2 regions of the Frankia sp. ACN1ag genome follow, and region 1 is predicted to be linked to the other one. Evidence: riboswitches for the same ligand, from Rfam matches in the RefSeq annotation. Region 1 holds a riboswitch; the other holds the start of a gene.
What was found. Region 1 has a riboswitch for thiamine pyrophosphate ahead of UK82_RS21725 (thiazole synthase). Riboswitches for the same ligand answer to the same signal wherever they lie in the genome.

Region 1 (7,305 bases):
GGCACCCGTAGGACGCCGCCCTCCCGCCGGGCCAGCAACGTTCGGTCGCGCACCATCTGCCGGACTCGGGTCACGGGAACCTGCAACTGCGTCGCGGCGTCAGGCAGGGTCAGCCAATCCATGGTCAACAGTAAACACCTAAGTCCGGAACGGCGTCGTGGGGTGCCGGCGGGGTCCGCACCACCCGTGACCTCGTCAGTCCCGGAGACGTTCAGGGCCGGCGCACGGTCACGGCGACCTGATCACAGCGGCACGACCTGCGCGCCGCCGGTGGCCACCGAACGCACCGCCGCCTCGAGCACCGCAACCACCGGGCGGGCCGCCTCGACCCCGTAGCCCGCAAGAGGCCAACCGGAGACCAGGCTGTCGGCGAGGTCGCGGTAGAACACCTCCGTGCCGACCCGGGCCGACCCGGGCGCCGGCAGCGGATAGCGGGTCCGGACGCCGTCGTAGGTGGCCAGCAGCAACGAGGCCGCCCCGGCCGCGTCGTCGTCCTGCGCGGCCCGGCGGCCGGCGTGCCGGCCCGTGACCGCGGGCCCACCGTCAGGCGGCTCGAGGTTCGCGGCGGCGGGGGCGTCGTCGAGGATCAGCGTGCCCACGCTGCCGAGCACCTCGAGGCTCGGACGGGCCGCCACCGTCAGGTCGGAGACGGTGATCTGTGCCTCCGCGCCGCTCGCGAAGCGCAGCAGCAGCCGGCTGTGGTCGGCGTTGCTGACGTGGTACCAGACCCGCTTGAGCTCCGCGGCGCTGACCCACTCGACCGGCTCGTCGACGAGCGCGAGCACCTGGTCGACGCCGGCGGCGCCGCGATCGTAGAGCTGGCCGCCGCTGATCCGCTCGTCATCGCGCCAGGTCCCGACGGGTCGACGCAGCCCGCCGCGGTGCACTTCCAGCCGCAGCGGCTCGCCGATCGCGCCACGACCGACGGCCGCGCGCAGCGCGCGATAGCCGGGGTCGGCCCGACCCTCCGGGTAGACGGCGAGCAGCAGGGAACGCTCGGCCGCGAGCTCGGCGAGCTGGTCGGCATCGGACGTCGCCAGGCACAGCGGCGCCTGCACGACCACGTGCTTGCCGGCCTCCAGCGCCCGTCCGGCCCATTCGAGGTGGGTGTGCGTCGGGGTGGCGACGACGACCACGCCGAGCTCGGGGTCGTTCACCAGGTCGTCGGGGTCCTCGACCCGACGGGGCAGGCGACCTGCGGCGTGCGCGGGAGCGCGACCCGGGCCGCCGTCGCACAGGGCGGTCAGCTCCAGCCCCTCGGTCGCGTCGAGGCCCGCGTGGTGGGCCGCGGTGGTGTCGGGGGTGCCGAGCAGGCCGACGCCGACCGGCGGCGCGTCGTGCACGCCGAGGCAGTGCCGCAGCCACCGCCCGACGAGCCGGTGATAGGCCGCGTCGCCGAGCACGGCGGCACCCGTGCCCAGGGTGAACATGCCGAGCCCCGTCGCCGGCCGCCAGGTGCAGACGGGATAGTCGCCCATCTCGTGGCGGATCAGCACCAGCCGCTCGACGTCATCGGCGACCTTCTCCGGGATGACCCAGCTCTCCCGGGGACGGAAGTCACCCGATCGGGCCATGATCGCGCCGCCCTGCGGCCCGGCCTGCAACCGCAGCTCGTAGGGGGGCGTCGCCCGGCCGGGAATGAGGCCGGAGGCCTCCACCAGCGGGCTGTCGGCGGGCAGGGCGCGCACAGTCGGGCCGGCGAGCAGCACCGGAACGGACTGCCGGGCGCGATCGAGCAGCTCCTGCTCGACGTGGTCGAGGGGACGATCGATGAGGACGAGAAGCGCGTCCGCCGACCGTGCCGAGGTCGGGCCGAGACCCGCTGCGCGCAGATGGTCGCCGAGCGCGTTCACCCCGGGCAGGTTCGACACCAGGTGAATGCGAGGCACGCCCGGCACTCTAGTGGTCTTACCGACGCGCGCGGTCATTCGGGTCGTGAAGGACGGAGCATGCCCTCTCTACATTACGAACAGTGCGCCACATCTACCCTCAAACCGCGCATAGGGGAATTGCGTCGACACCGTCCGCACGCAGAACAGCGCGTTAGTGTCGGCATCGTCCGGGCCGGCTCCGCCGGGCCGGGTTCCGAACGACCTTGGGCGGAGTGCTCTGCGCCGACGGCGTCGAGTTCCGCCATCACCGCGGGTCGACGAGAGGGAAGGCATCCTTCCACACCGGCTCGTAGCCGGCCGTGACGAGCATCGCGGCGACCTCGGCCGGCGGGCGCTCATCCGAGATCGAGAACTGCTCCTGAGCGGTACCCGGCGAACCGTAGCCGCCGGGCTCGGTGGAGGAACCCGCGCTCATCGTCGTCACGGCGATGCGGACCAGGCCGTCGCGCATCGCCGCCGGCTCCCGGGTGGACAGCGTCAGCGCGAGGTCGGGCTCGAACAGCCGCAGGGCCGCGTACGCCTGCACGAACTCGGCGTCGGAGACGACGACAACCGGCGGAAACTCGCTGGCACTGGGCTTGATCCGCGGCAGCGCGACCGACACCTCGGTCCGCCAGTACCGCCGCGACAGGAACGAGGCGTGGGCGGCCAGAGCGAGCACGTCGGCCCGCCAGTCCGGGGCGAGGCCGAGCAGCGCGCCGATCCCGAGCCGGCGTGCCCCGGCGCCCGCGGCCCGCTCGAACGACGACAGCCGGCGGTCGTAGTCGCGTTTCCAGCCCGCGACGTGCACCTCGGCGTAACGGGCCCGGTCGTAGGTCTCCTGGTAGTGGACGACGCCCTCCAGCCCGGCCCGCACCAGCCGGGCGTAGGTGTCGTCCGACCAGGTCTGCGTCTCGATCGACAGCGACGGGAACATCGGCCGCAGCCGCTCCACCACGGCGACGAGGTAGTCGGCGGACACCTCGATGCGGTGTTCCCCGGCGACCAGCAGCACGTGGCGGAAGCCCCGCTCGGCCAGCAGCCGACCCTCTGCCGCCACCTCGTCGACGCTGAGCGTGCGCCGCGCGACCGGCAGACCCTTGGCGAAGCCGCAGTAGGTGCAGGACGACAGGCAGGCGTTCGAGACGTACAGCGGGGCGAACAGTCGCACGGCCCGGCCGAAGCGGCGCAGCGTGGTCGTCCGGGCGGCGAGGGCGAGCTCCTCCAGCCGACCCGTCGCGGCCGGCGAGAGCAGGACGGCCAGCTCGTCGAGGCCGACCCGCCCCGGCGCCGGCTCGCCCCGGCCGCCCGGGGCGGGCAGGACCCGGCGCAGCACCTCGTCGACCTCCGCCGTCGTCGCGCGCCGCGACCGGTCGGACAGGCCGGACAGGTCCAGCGCGACGAGCTCGCGGGCGAACTCTCCCGGCGGCGCGCTCACCCGGCCACCCTGCCGTTGCCGTTCGCGGGGGTGCCGAGAGCGCCGAGGAAGCCGGTGAGCGGCGAGGACGCGGAGGCCGCGGTGGCCGTCCCGGTCCCCGCCTGCCCGGCCAGGTGGCCCAGCCGCCCGGCGACGGTCGCCAGCGCGAAGGCCCGGGCCATCCGCACCGGGTCGGCCGCCACCGCGATGGCCGTGTTGACCAGCACCGCTGCCGCGCCGATCTCCATGGCCTCCGCCGCGTCGGAGGGCACACCGAGGCCGGCGTCGACGATCACCGGCACGCCCGCACCCGCCACGATCGCCTCGATCGCGTCCCGGGTGCGCAGCCCGCGGTTCGAGCCGATCCAGCTACCCAGCGGCATGACCGTGGCGCAGCCGGCCTCCTCCAGGCGGCGGGCCAGGACCGGGTCCGCCGAGCAGTACGGCAGGACGGTGAAGCCGTCGGCGACCATGAGCTCGGCGGCGCGCAGGGTCTCGATCGGATCCGGGGCCAGCGTCCGCGGGTCCGGGGTGACCTCCAGCTTGACCAGGCCGGTGCCGGTGGCGGCGCGGCCCAGGCGGGCCAGCCGCAACGCCTCCGCCGCATCCGCCGCACCGGAGGTGTTGGGCAGCAGCGTCATCCCCGGCGGGACGAAGTCGAGCACGTCGCCCTCGCCGGCGCGGTCGAGATCGACCCGGCGCAGCGCGACCGTCACGATCTCGGCGCCGGAGGCGAGCAGGCTGTCGCGCATCACCTCGTGAGCCGCGAACTTGCCCGTCCCGACCAGCAGGCGGCTGCCGTAGGACCGCCCGGCGATCACGAGCTCATCACTCTCGACCGGCTCGACGGCGCCGGACAGCGCCGGGCCGGGCGGCCGGGACCACTCCGACGCGGGAACGGCGCGACCTGACGGAGCCTGCGACATGATGACCATCCTCCCCACGCGCGCATGACCGCGATCGGGTATGCGGGTCGCCGACGGTGTTCCTGGCCGGCCTCTCAGCCCATGTCCACGGGCTCCCCGGTGCGACCCCAGTCTAGCCGGCCCGCAACCGCCACCGAGCCGGATCGATGCACGCCGCCCACGTGCGGCGGCCGGACCGGGGGCCCGCGGATCGGGGGCGGCACCCCGACGGGCGACGTCCCGCGAATCTCATCCTCACGGACGGCGACGACTCGAACGTGCCGGGGCACGCCCATCGCCGGCCGGGGCGGATGGGCGGCGGTATCCGTGCGCCGCGGCGGATCCGCGCAGCGCGATCGCCGCATACCGGCAGGGTCAGGTATTCAACCGAAGAGCATCGGCCGGTAAGGCGATAGGCAACGCCATGTCCGCGGGCATGGCGTTGCGTTCGCCGCCGCCCCTCAGTCGAATCCGGAGCTAACTCCACGTGGCTCCGGTAGCGGCATGGTTCGGCGACGATCGTAAACTGTCTCCCGTGGATGCCACCGTGGCCGACCCCGTCATAGGTCGGCTTCTCGACGGCCGCTATACGGCGCAGGAACGACTCGCCGTCGGCGGCATGGCGACGGTGTACGTCGCACACGACAACCGGCTGGACCGGCTCGTCGCCCTCAAGGTCATGCATCCCAACCTCAACCACGACCCGGAGTTCGTCGGCCGTTTCCACCGCGAGGCCAAGGCGGTGGCGCGCCTGAACACCCCCCGGGTCGTCTCGGTGCTCGACCAGGGCTCCGACCACACCCCGGCGGGTCTGATCAACTACCTGGTCATGGAGCTGGTACGCGGCCGGTCGTTGCGCCAGCACCTGGGCGCCCGGGGGCGGCTGCCGGTCGCCGAGGCCGTCGAGATCATCGAGCCCGTGATGGAGGCGCTCGCCGCCGCGCACGACGCGGGCATCATCCACCGCGACATCAAGCCCGAGAACATCCTGCTCGGCGACGACGGCCAGGTGAAGGTCGCCGACTTCGGCCTGGCCCGCCCGCTCGGCCAGCCCACCCAGGCGCTCACCGACGGGGTGGTGATGGGCACCGTCGGGTACCTCGCGCCCGAGCAGGTCACCCTCGGCACCGCCGACACCCGTAGCGACGTCTACGCCGCCGGGGTCGTGCTGTTCGAGTCGCTGACCGGCCATCTTCCCCACAGCGGCGCGACCCCGATGTCGATGGCCTACCAGTCCGTCCACGGCGACGTGCCGGCGCCGTCCACCGTCGTCGAGGGCGTGCCGGCGGAGCTCGACGGCCTCGTGCTGCGGGCGACGGCACGCGACCCGGCCCGCCGGCCCGCCGACGGCGCGGCGCTGCTCGACGAGCTGCACCGCATCGGGCCGTACCTGCCCGCGCCGGACGCCTACCAGACCGGCTTCACCGGCGAGGTCGAGCGGATCGGCCTGATGGGGCCGCCCCCCGAGGACCCGGGGCCCGACTACACCCGCCCCTTCCAGCCCACCGACTACGACGCCGACTACGACGATCCGCACGGCGCCGTTCCGTTCACCGGTGCGGAGTCGAGACAGCCGAGAGCGGGCATCGCGGAGCACGACGCCGCCGGCGGGCGGCCGTACGCGGGCGGCGTGGCGAGCCAGCCCGGCACCGGGGCGCTCTACCGTTCCGCCGCCCCACCGACCCCGACCTCCACCAGCTACCTCGGCGCCGGGCACGGGCGCCGCCGTGCCGCCAGCCCCGGCTCAGGCGCGCGCCGGTACGCGCCGTTCGCCGTGGGCGGCGCGGCTGTCCTGGTCCTGCTGCTCGGCTTTCTCGCACTGCGCCTGCTGTCCAGCGACAAGATCGAGGTCCCGCTGCTGACCAGCCTCAGCAAGTCGGATGCCGAGGCGATGCTGCGGGACCACGGGCTCAGGCCGACCTACCTCGATCCGGTCGCCAACCCCACCGTGGCCGCCGGCCATGTCGCCCAGCAGGACCCCAAGGACGGTGCGAAGGTCGACAAGGGCGCGGTGATCACTCTGCGGCTGAGTTCCGGGCCGGCGACCGTCGGTGTGCCGGACCTCGCGAACCTCACGCAGGACCAGGCCACGGCCCGGCTCAAGGAGGTCAACCTCACCGTGGGCGGGCTGGTCAACCAGGCCAGCGACACCGTCCCGGCCGGCCATGTGATCGGCACCAACCCGGCCGTCAACACGGTGCTCAAGCCCAGCGACGGCGTCACCCTGATCATGTCGAGCGGGCCGGACACCAGGCAGATGCCGGCCGACATCATCGGCAAGCCCTACGACGCGGCCAAGGCGGAGATCGACGCCCTCGGCGTCGCGGGCGTGACGGTCCAGCGCGATCTGGCCGTGACCGAGGACACGACCCCCGGCAACGTCATCGGCGCCGACCCCGGCGTCGGCCAGCCGATCGCGCCGAAGAGCACCGTGACGCTGACGGTCGCCGCCTTGCCCGACGACGGAACCGACTCCACCGGCGGCGGTGACAGCAGCGGCGGTGACAGCAGCGGCGTTCAGGTCACCGTCCCCAAAGTGATCGGCAAGACCTACCGCGACGCCGAGAACGTCCTGCGCCAGCGTGGGCTGAAGATCGACCGGTTCGCCGTGCTCGGCAACCCGACCGACCGGGTGACAGCCCAGTTCCCGCAGCCCAACTCCAAGATCGAAAAGGGTAGTACAGTACACGTGAACACTGTGTGGTAGTTCGGTAACTGAACGGCGGTAGACCTCGGTCGGGCCGGCACGGGGGCAGCCGGCTCCCAGACCGCCGCCGCGCGACCGCTCCCAGGGGGAGGACGTGAGGGCAGCGCGCGGCCGCGACCGGGATTCCGCCGGGGTGGAACAACCCGGGCCTGGGTCATGCGGTTCCCGGTGGTGGCGGCTGCGCCGGACCCGCGCCGAGCGGGCCGCCGCGCTGCTGGAAGGCCGGCGCCCGCCGACCGACGCTTCCGACATCCGCCTGGCGAACGCGGCGGCGGCTCTGCGTGACCTCCCGACCCCCCGGATGAATCCGGTCCGCCGTGACGCCGTGCGCTCCCACCTGCTCGCCTCTCTCACCGACCAGACCAGCACCGCGGCGCGCGGCTCGGGCAACACCGGGCGGCGGGT
Region 2 (7,305 bases), on a different contig from region 1:
TCCTCGTCCTCGCCGTGGCGGGCCGGCGCGGGACGCTGATCCCTGGGCGCGCGGCCGGGGCCGTCGGGTCGGTGCCGCTGCCCGTGGTCGAGCCCGCTCGGCGCCCGCTCGGCGGGCTGCTGCTCGGCGTGCCCGTCGGAGTGGTCGCGCTGCTCCTGCTCACCGGCTCCTGGCGGCTCGGGCTCGAACGCAGCCTCGCCGGCGCCGTGGTGTGCCTGTCCTTCGTAGTGCTGACCGGCTACGTCGGCCAGCTCTCGTTGGCGCAGATGTCGCTGGCCGGCGTCGCCGGCTTCCTGCTGGCCCGGCTGGAGGGCGAGCTCGGCGTGCCCTTCCCGATCGCCCCCCTGATCGCCACGTTCGCGGCCGCGGTCGCGGGGCTGTTCCTCGGGGTGGTGTCGCGCCGGCTGCGCGGCGTGGATCTGGCTCTGATCACGCTGGTCGCCGGGGTCGCGATCCAGGAGGCGGTGTTCGGCAACCCGCTGATCACGGGCGGGCTCGCCGGCTCGTCCGTGCCCAATCCGAAGATCTTCGGTCTGGACCTCGGACTGTCCGGGGCCGGCTTTCCCCGGGTCCAGTACGGACTGCTGGCGCTGGCCGTGCTCGCCGCCGGCGGCTACGGTGTGGCCCGCCTGCGCACCGCCGACCTCGGGCGGCGGATGCTCGCGGTGCGGGCCAACGAGCGGTCGGCGGCCGCGGCCGGGATCGATGTACGCCGGACGAAGGTGCTGGCATTCACGCTGTCCGCAGCGCTTGCCGGCCTCGGCGGCTGCCTCATCGGGTACGGCCAGGGCCGGCTGTCCTTCGACTCGTTCGGGGTCACCGCCTCGCTGTTCTTCCTTGCCATCGCGGCCGTCGGCGGGGTGACCAGCGTCGGCGGGGCGTTGGCCGGCGGGCTGCTCGCCCCCGGCGGGCTGGCCTTCACGGCGCTGGACCGCGTTGCCGGGCTCGGCGAATACCAGCAGGTGCTGTGCGGTCTCGCGGTGGTGGTGCTGGCCGTCCTGCGGCCGGCGGGGCTCGTCTACCGGCCCGGCCGCGCCGGCCGGCGGGTCGGCCCGAGCCAGCCCCGGCGCACCGGCTGGCCCGGCGGGAAACTGCGGCCCGGCAGGACCGAGCGGCCTGGCGGGGATGGGCGGCTCGGCGGGGATGAGCGGCTCGGCGGGGATGAACGGCTCGGCGGGGATGAACGGCTCGGCGGGGATGGGCGGCTCGGTGGGGGTGGGGGACCCGGTGCGGATGTGCCCGAGGGTGTCGACGGCGGGCCACCGCGTCTCGCGGAGGGCAACCGGCCCGGCCTGACCGCGTTCCCGCTCAACCCCGGCGGTGTGTCGTGACGGCGTTGTTGTCCGTCGACATGCTCGCGGCCGGGCAGGGCGGTACCCGCATCGTCGAGGGTGTCTCCTTCGGCCTCGAGGCGGGCAGCGTCACCGGCCTCATCGGGCCGAACGGGGCTGGCAAGACGACGCTGATCGACGCGCTCACCGGCTTCGCGACGATCTTCGCCGGCAGCGTGACCCTGGACGGCACCGCGCTGACCGAGCTGCCGGCGCACGAGCGGCAGCGGCTCGGGCTCGCCCGCACCTTCCAGGCCCTGGAGCTGTTCGACAGCCTGGCGGTGGCGGAGAACATCGCCGTGGTGGCGCGCCCGGTGGCCGGGTCGATGGAGGCCGGTCGGCTGGGACTCGCGGCGATTGCCGACCGCCTGCCCGCGACGCTCAGCCATGACGAGCGAGCCGCGGTCGCCCTCGGCCGCGCACTCGCGGCCATGCCGAAGGTCCTGCTGCTCGACGAGCCGGCCGCGGGGCTCGACCCCGGAGATCGGCGCGAGCTGGCCGCGCGCATCCGGCGCATCGCCGGCCGCGGCGTCGCCGTCCTGCTCGTCGATCACGATGTCCAGCTCGTCTTCGACGTCTGCGACCGGGTTCTCGTCCTGGACGGTGGTCGGATCGTCGCCCGCGGGCTCCCCGCGCAGGTCCGGGCGGATCCGGCCGTTCGCGCGGCCTACCTGGGCGGCTCCGACGGCCCCGAGCCCGCCTCGCCGTCCGAGCCCGCCTTGCCGTCCGAGCCCGCCTTGCCGTCCGAGCCGACCGCCACGGCGGTGCCGGCCGTGCCGGCCGCTGCGACCTCGCCGGTCGTCTCCCCATCGCCCCGGCGGCCGCCGACCGCGTCCACGGTGCCGACGGCAGGCACCGAGCTGCTCGAGTTCGAGCGGGTGAGCAGCGGCTACCACGAGGGACCGGTGCTGCGGGAGGTGTCGCTGGTCGTCCGTGCCGGCGAGATCGTGGCGCTGTTGGGGGCGAACGGGGCCGGCAAGACGACCCTGATCCGCACGGCCGCCGGCCTGTTGCCGGCGAGTGCGGGCCGGGTCGGGGTGTTCGGCGAGTGGTTCCGGCGTCCCGCGCCGAGCACGCTTGCCCGGCGAGGGCTGGCCGTCGTCCCGCAGGGGCGGGGGGCGTTGGGCCGGCTGACCGTCCGGGAGAACCTGCGCCTGGCAGCCGGCCGCAGCCACCGCGGCGAGATCGAGCGGGTCCTGGGCTGGTTCCCGGCGCTGGGCGGCCTGCTCGACCGGCCGGCCGGGGAGCTGTCCGGCGGCGAGCGCCAGCGGCTCGCGTTGGCCGTCGCCCTCGTGCGCCGGCCGCGGTTGCTGCTGGTGGACGAGCTGTCGTTCGGCCTGGCGCCCGGCGTCGCGCCGCGGCTGCTCGAGCTGCTGCGCGGAATCGCGGCCGAGACGTCGACCGGTGTGCTGCTCGTCGAGCAGTTCGCCGCCCTCGCGCTGCGGGTGGCCGACCGCGGCTACGTGCTCGACCGCGGTCGGGTCGCGCTCGCCGCGCCCGCCGCGCAGCTCGCTGCCCGCCCCGACCTCATCGAGGCGAGCTACCTCGGCGAGGCACCGGCCGTTCCCCCCGGGCCGCACCCAGACCCGCCGCCCTGCCTCGGGACGGCAGCCTCCTGACAGATCGCGCCCTGACGGATTGGGCCGGCGTGATGGACGCGATCGACTGACGGCCGCTAGCCGAGTGGTTTATGGTGACCATGCGCGAATTGATCGCGGGAGCTCCACCGAGGGGCTGAGAGGGTGGCTAGGGCCGCCGACCGCAGAACCTGTCCGGGTAATGCCGGCGTAGGGAGTTCATATGATGTCGCCAATCGACCGTTCTTTCTCGTCTCCTTCTTCCGAGAATTTTCCCGGCCTCGGCGAGGCGGATTCCCGGCCGGAATCCGAGGCCATCCCGGGGGGCATTCCGAACGGTTTTCCGGCGGCCTCGCCGGGCCGGACGCCGGCCCGGCCTGCGTCCGAAGGGTCACCTGCCGCGTCCCAGGAGTCGCCGGCCGCGCCCCGGGCGACGGCCGTCTCGACCGGGCCGCTGGCGGGCAGCCGCAAGACCTGGCTCGTCGGCGCGGACCCCGACCTGCGGGTGCCGATGCGGGAGGTCGTCCTCACCACCGGGGACAGCGTCGTGCTCTACGACACCTCCGGCCCGTACACGGATCCGGCGACGGACGTCGACGTGCGCCGGGGCCTGCCGCCGCTGCGGGCACGGTGGATCGCCGAGCGCGGGAACACCGCTCCGGCCGGCGGGCGGGGCGCGCTACGGGCCCGGCCCGGCGGGGGAGCCGTCACCCAGCTCGCCCACGCGCGCCGGGGAGAGATCACCCGGGAGATGGAGTTCGCCGCCCTGCGCGAGGGGCTGCCCGTCGAGACCGTGCGGGCCGAGATCGCCGCCGGGCGCGCCGTCCTGCCGGCGAACGTGAACCATCCCGAGTCCGAGCCGATGGTGATCGGCCGGTCCTTCCTGGTGAAGATCAACGCGAACCTCGGCAACTCGGCCGTGACCTCCTCGATCGAGGAGGAGGTCGAGAAGATGGTCTGGGCGACCCGGTGGGGCGCCGACACCGTCATGGACCTGTCCACCGGTGCGGACATCCACCGGACCCGCGAGTGGATCCTGCGCAACTCCCCGGTCCCGGTCGGCACGGTGCCCATCTACGAGGCGTTGGAGCAGGTCGGCGGCCGGCCCGAGGCGCTGACCTGGGAGGCCTACCGGGACACCGTCATCCGCCAGTGCGAGCAGGGGGTGGACTACATGACGGTCCACGCCGGGGTGCTGCTGCGCTACGTGCCGCTGACCGCGCGGCGCCGGACCGGGATCGTCTCGCGCGGCGGTTCGATCCTGGCCTCCTGGTGCCTCGCCCACCACGAGGAGAACTTCCTCTACACCCACTTCGCCGAGCTGTGCGAGATCCTCGCCGCCTACGACGTGACGTTCTCGCTCGGCGACGGCCTGCGGCCCGGCTCGATCTCCGACGCCAACGACGACGCCCAGCTCGCCGAGCTCGCCACCCTGGGCGAGCTGACCCGCGTCGCGTGGGAGCACGACGTGCAGGTGATGGTGGAGGGGCCCGGCCACGTCCCGCTGCACCGGGTCGAGGAGAACGTCCGGCTGCAGCGGGAGATCTGCCACGACGCGCCGTTCTACACGCTCGGGCCGCTCACCACCGACGTCGCCCCCGGCTACGACCACATCACCTCGGCGATCGGCGCCGCGGTGATCGGCTGGCACGGCACCGCGATGCTCTGCTACGTCACCCCGAAGGAGCATCTCGGTCTGCCCGACCGAGACGACGTCAAGGCCGGCGTCATCGCCTACAAGATCGCGGCCCATGCGGCGGACCTCGCCAAGGGGCATCCCGGCGCCCGGGCCTGGGACGACGCGCTGTCGGACGCCAGGTTCGAGTTCCGCTGGGCCGACCAGTTCCACCTGGCGATGGACCCGGACACCGCCCGGTCGTACCACGACGAGACCCTGCCGGCCCCCGCCGCGAAGACGGCCCACTTCTGCTCGATGTGCGGACCGCACTTCTGCTCGATGAAGATCTCCCACCAGGTGCGGGCCGCCGGAGACGGCACCGCCGCGACCGACCCGGCCGCCCCGGCCCTGACCTCAACCCCGGGCGCGGGGGACGAGGCGGTCGCCGCGGGGCTGCGGGCCAAGGCCGCGGAGTTCGCCGCCGCCGGCAACCGGATCCACCTCCCGATCGCCGGCCCCTGAGCATCGCGGCTGCGAGCCAGGCCCGCGGGCTGTCGCCGCGGGTCAGGTCCGCGGGGGAGAGCCGGGGAAGGGCGGCGCCTCGCTCGGCCGGTATCGGCCCTCGATCGCCCGGCGGATCCCGTCGACGAAGGTGCGCCGCGCCTCGTCGCCATCCAGGTCGACGAGGTCGATGGAGTTGATGCCCTGCAGCAGCCCTTCGGCCTTCGAGCGGTTCGCGGCGACCCGCACCGGGATCAGGCGCCGTTTCATCCCGGTCGGGTCCGACCTCCAGGCCGTCTGCCACTCGGCCTGCACCTTTTCCGAGGCCAGGTAGTGCTCGGAGAGGATCACGAGGGTCCGCTTCGAGCGGGACACCGCCTCGTCGAGGCGCCCCACCAGGTGATCCCCGGCGACGACGTCCCAGGTGTCGAGATGCACCTGGAAGCCCTGTTGCTCGAGCTGCCAGGCACACCACTCACCCCAATCGCTGTCCTCCTCCGCGGCGGAGACGAGAAAGTCCCACCCGGCCGCGGTGCGCGGCTCCTCGGCGACGATCGACGCCACCGGCGGCGGAACCGACCGCTGATCCGCCGCGGGCACCCGCGGGCCGTCGGCCGGCCCCTCGCCCCCCGCGGGCACCTGGACCCAGGCGGGGCCGGCGAGGCCGGGGACGCCCGTCTCGACCCGCCGGAACGAGCCGGGATCCAGATCGCGCCGCCGTCGATCGACGGTGGCCGCGAACAGCGTGCCCGAGATGATGACGGCCATCTCCGTGGTGGGGAACTCCCCGAGCAGGCGGCTGAGGGCGGGCGTGTCGACGAGGCGCGAGGCCGCCTGGGCGGCGTCACTTCGGGCGGCGTCACTTCGGGCGGCGTCACTTCGGGCGGCAGCGCTGTCGTCGGCGACGGCCCGCCCCTGGTGCAGCGCGACCCGCAGCCGGACCCGACCGCTCTCGCCCCGCGGCCGGTTGTAGGTGTGCAGCACTCCCCGCAGCTCCCGCACGAGATCCGCGACCACGAGCTCCGCCGGCACGTCGTCGCGGACCGCGCCGAGCAGCCCGCCGCCCCGGTCCTGGACACTCACCGCGTCGGCCGGCAGGTCGCAGTGCTGCGCGGCGAGGCCCACGAGCTGGCACAGTCCGTCCCGCCAGGCCACCGGCACCCCCGCCGGGCCGAATCGAACCGGATCGATGGCGAACAGGACACCGCCGGCCGGCGCGTGCACCTCCCCGGAGCCCGTCCCGGGCGGGCCCGCCGTCGGTGCCGCACCGTCGGCCGGGGGACCCGCGGCCGGTGCCGACCCGGCCGGCTCGACGACCGCGGCGAAGACCTTGTTGGCGGGGTAGAGAGCCGCCGCCACCGCCAGGATGTTGGCCCGGCCGTCCGCCAGCACCCCCTGGCGAAGCTGGTGATTGACGTCATCCCAGAACTCCAGGGGAGTCTGGGACGTCCAGGACGGCTGCCGCCGCCGTTCCAGACCGGCCCGTTCGAGCATCGCCATGGCGGTGGACGGGCGGTGGAAGGCGTTCGCGAGCGTCTCCACCTCGATGTCGGTCAGCCGTTCCGTCACCGCTCCCCCCGAACCGTCCCGCCGCACCGGCAGCCAGACCTGGCAAGCGCCGCACCGCCGCCGTCCGCGCCGGGTTCCGCGACTCCCGCCGGATGCTGCTGGCCGATCTTACGTTGCGACCGACTCGGGCGCGCATAGCGTGCATTCACCAGCACAATCGGTCAGACATCCGGTGGCGGGCAATGCCGCACGCGGGCCGCCGGGGGCATCCACCCACCGGCGCCCGGGGCCGGGTGAATCGGCCGTTCGTGGCGGCTTGACCGGGCAGCCGGGCCGCTCCATACTCCAACGAATCTGTCGCTTCGAGCGTATGAACCATGACGGAGAGTAGCCCGAGGGCCTGCTCGTTCCGGCGGGGGATATTCGCTGCCGGCGCCGTGTCGGGGGGCACCTTATTTTCACTGTCCGTCCTGTGCGTATCGACGCGCGCGGCGCCGTGCCGCGCGCCGCGGACGCCGTCCTCCGGGCTCGGGGAGCGCGGCTGTGACGGCGCCGGCGGGGCAGCCGACGCAGCTCGCCCGCATCGGTCTGTGGGGCGCCTCGCAGAGCGGGAAGACGACCTTCCTCGCCGCGCTCAACATCGCCGCGATCAGCCAACCCACCACCCCGGGCGGCCCATCCTGGATCGTCATCGGCGGCGACGACGACGCGGGGGCGTTCCTGTCCGAGAACACCGACCTGTTGCAGAGCCGGCACGTCTTCCCCTCCG

Region 2: linked by a shared signal. The riboswitch ahead of thiC (phosphomethylpyrimidine synthase ThiC) and the one ahead of UK82_RS21725 (thiazole synthase) in region 1 are both predicted to bind thiamine pyrophosphate.

Annotation. Positions count from the first base shown of each region.
Region 1 covers NZ_LJPA01000026.1:56,950-64,254, reverse strand. Annotated here, with positions in the region: gene UK82_RS21740 (Rv2175c family DNA-binding protein) at 1-122, opposite strand, end outside; gene UK82_RS21735 (Gfo/Idh/MocA family protein) at 243-1,928, opposite strand; gene thiH (2-iminoacetate synthase ThiH) at 2,137-3,309, opposite strand; gene UK82_RS21725 (thiazole synthase) at 3,306-4,214, opposite strand; TPP riboswitch at 4,209-4,323, opposite strand; gene UK82_RS21720 (Stk1 family PASTA domain-containing Ser/Thr kinase) at 4,741-6,900, shown strand; gene UK82_RS21715 (DUF5667 domain-containing protein) at 6,995-7,305, shown strand, end outside.
Region 2 covers NZ_LJPA01000059.1:2,822-10,126, forward strand. Annotated here, with positions in the region: gene UK82_RS29555 (ABC transporter permease subunit) at 1-1,331, shown strand, start outside; gene UK82_RS29560 (ATP-binding cassette domain-containing protein) at 1,328-2,950, shown strand; TPP riboswitch at 3,036-3,142, shown strand; gene thiC (phosphomethylpyrimidine synthase ThiC) at 3,135-5,048, shown strand; gene UK82_RS41910 (toll/interleukin-1 receptor domain-containing protein) at 5,091-6,596, opposite strand; gene UK82_RS29575 (hypothetical protein) at 7,080-7,305, shown strand, end outside.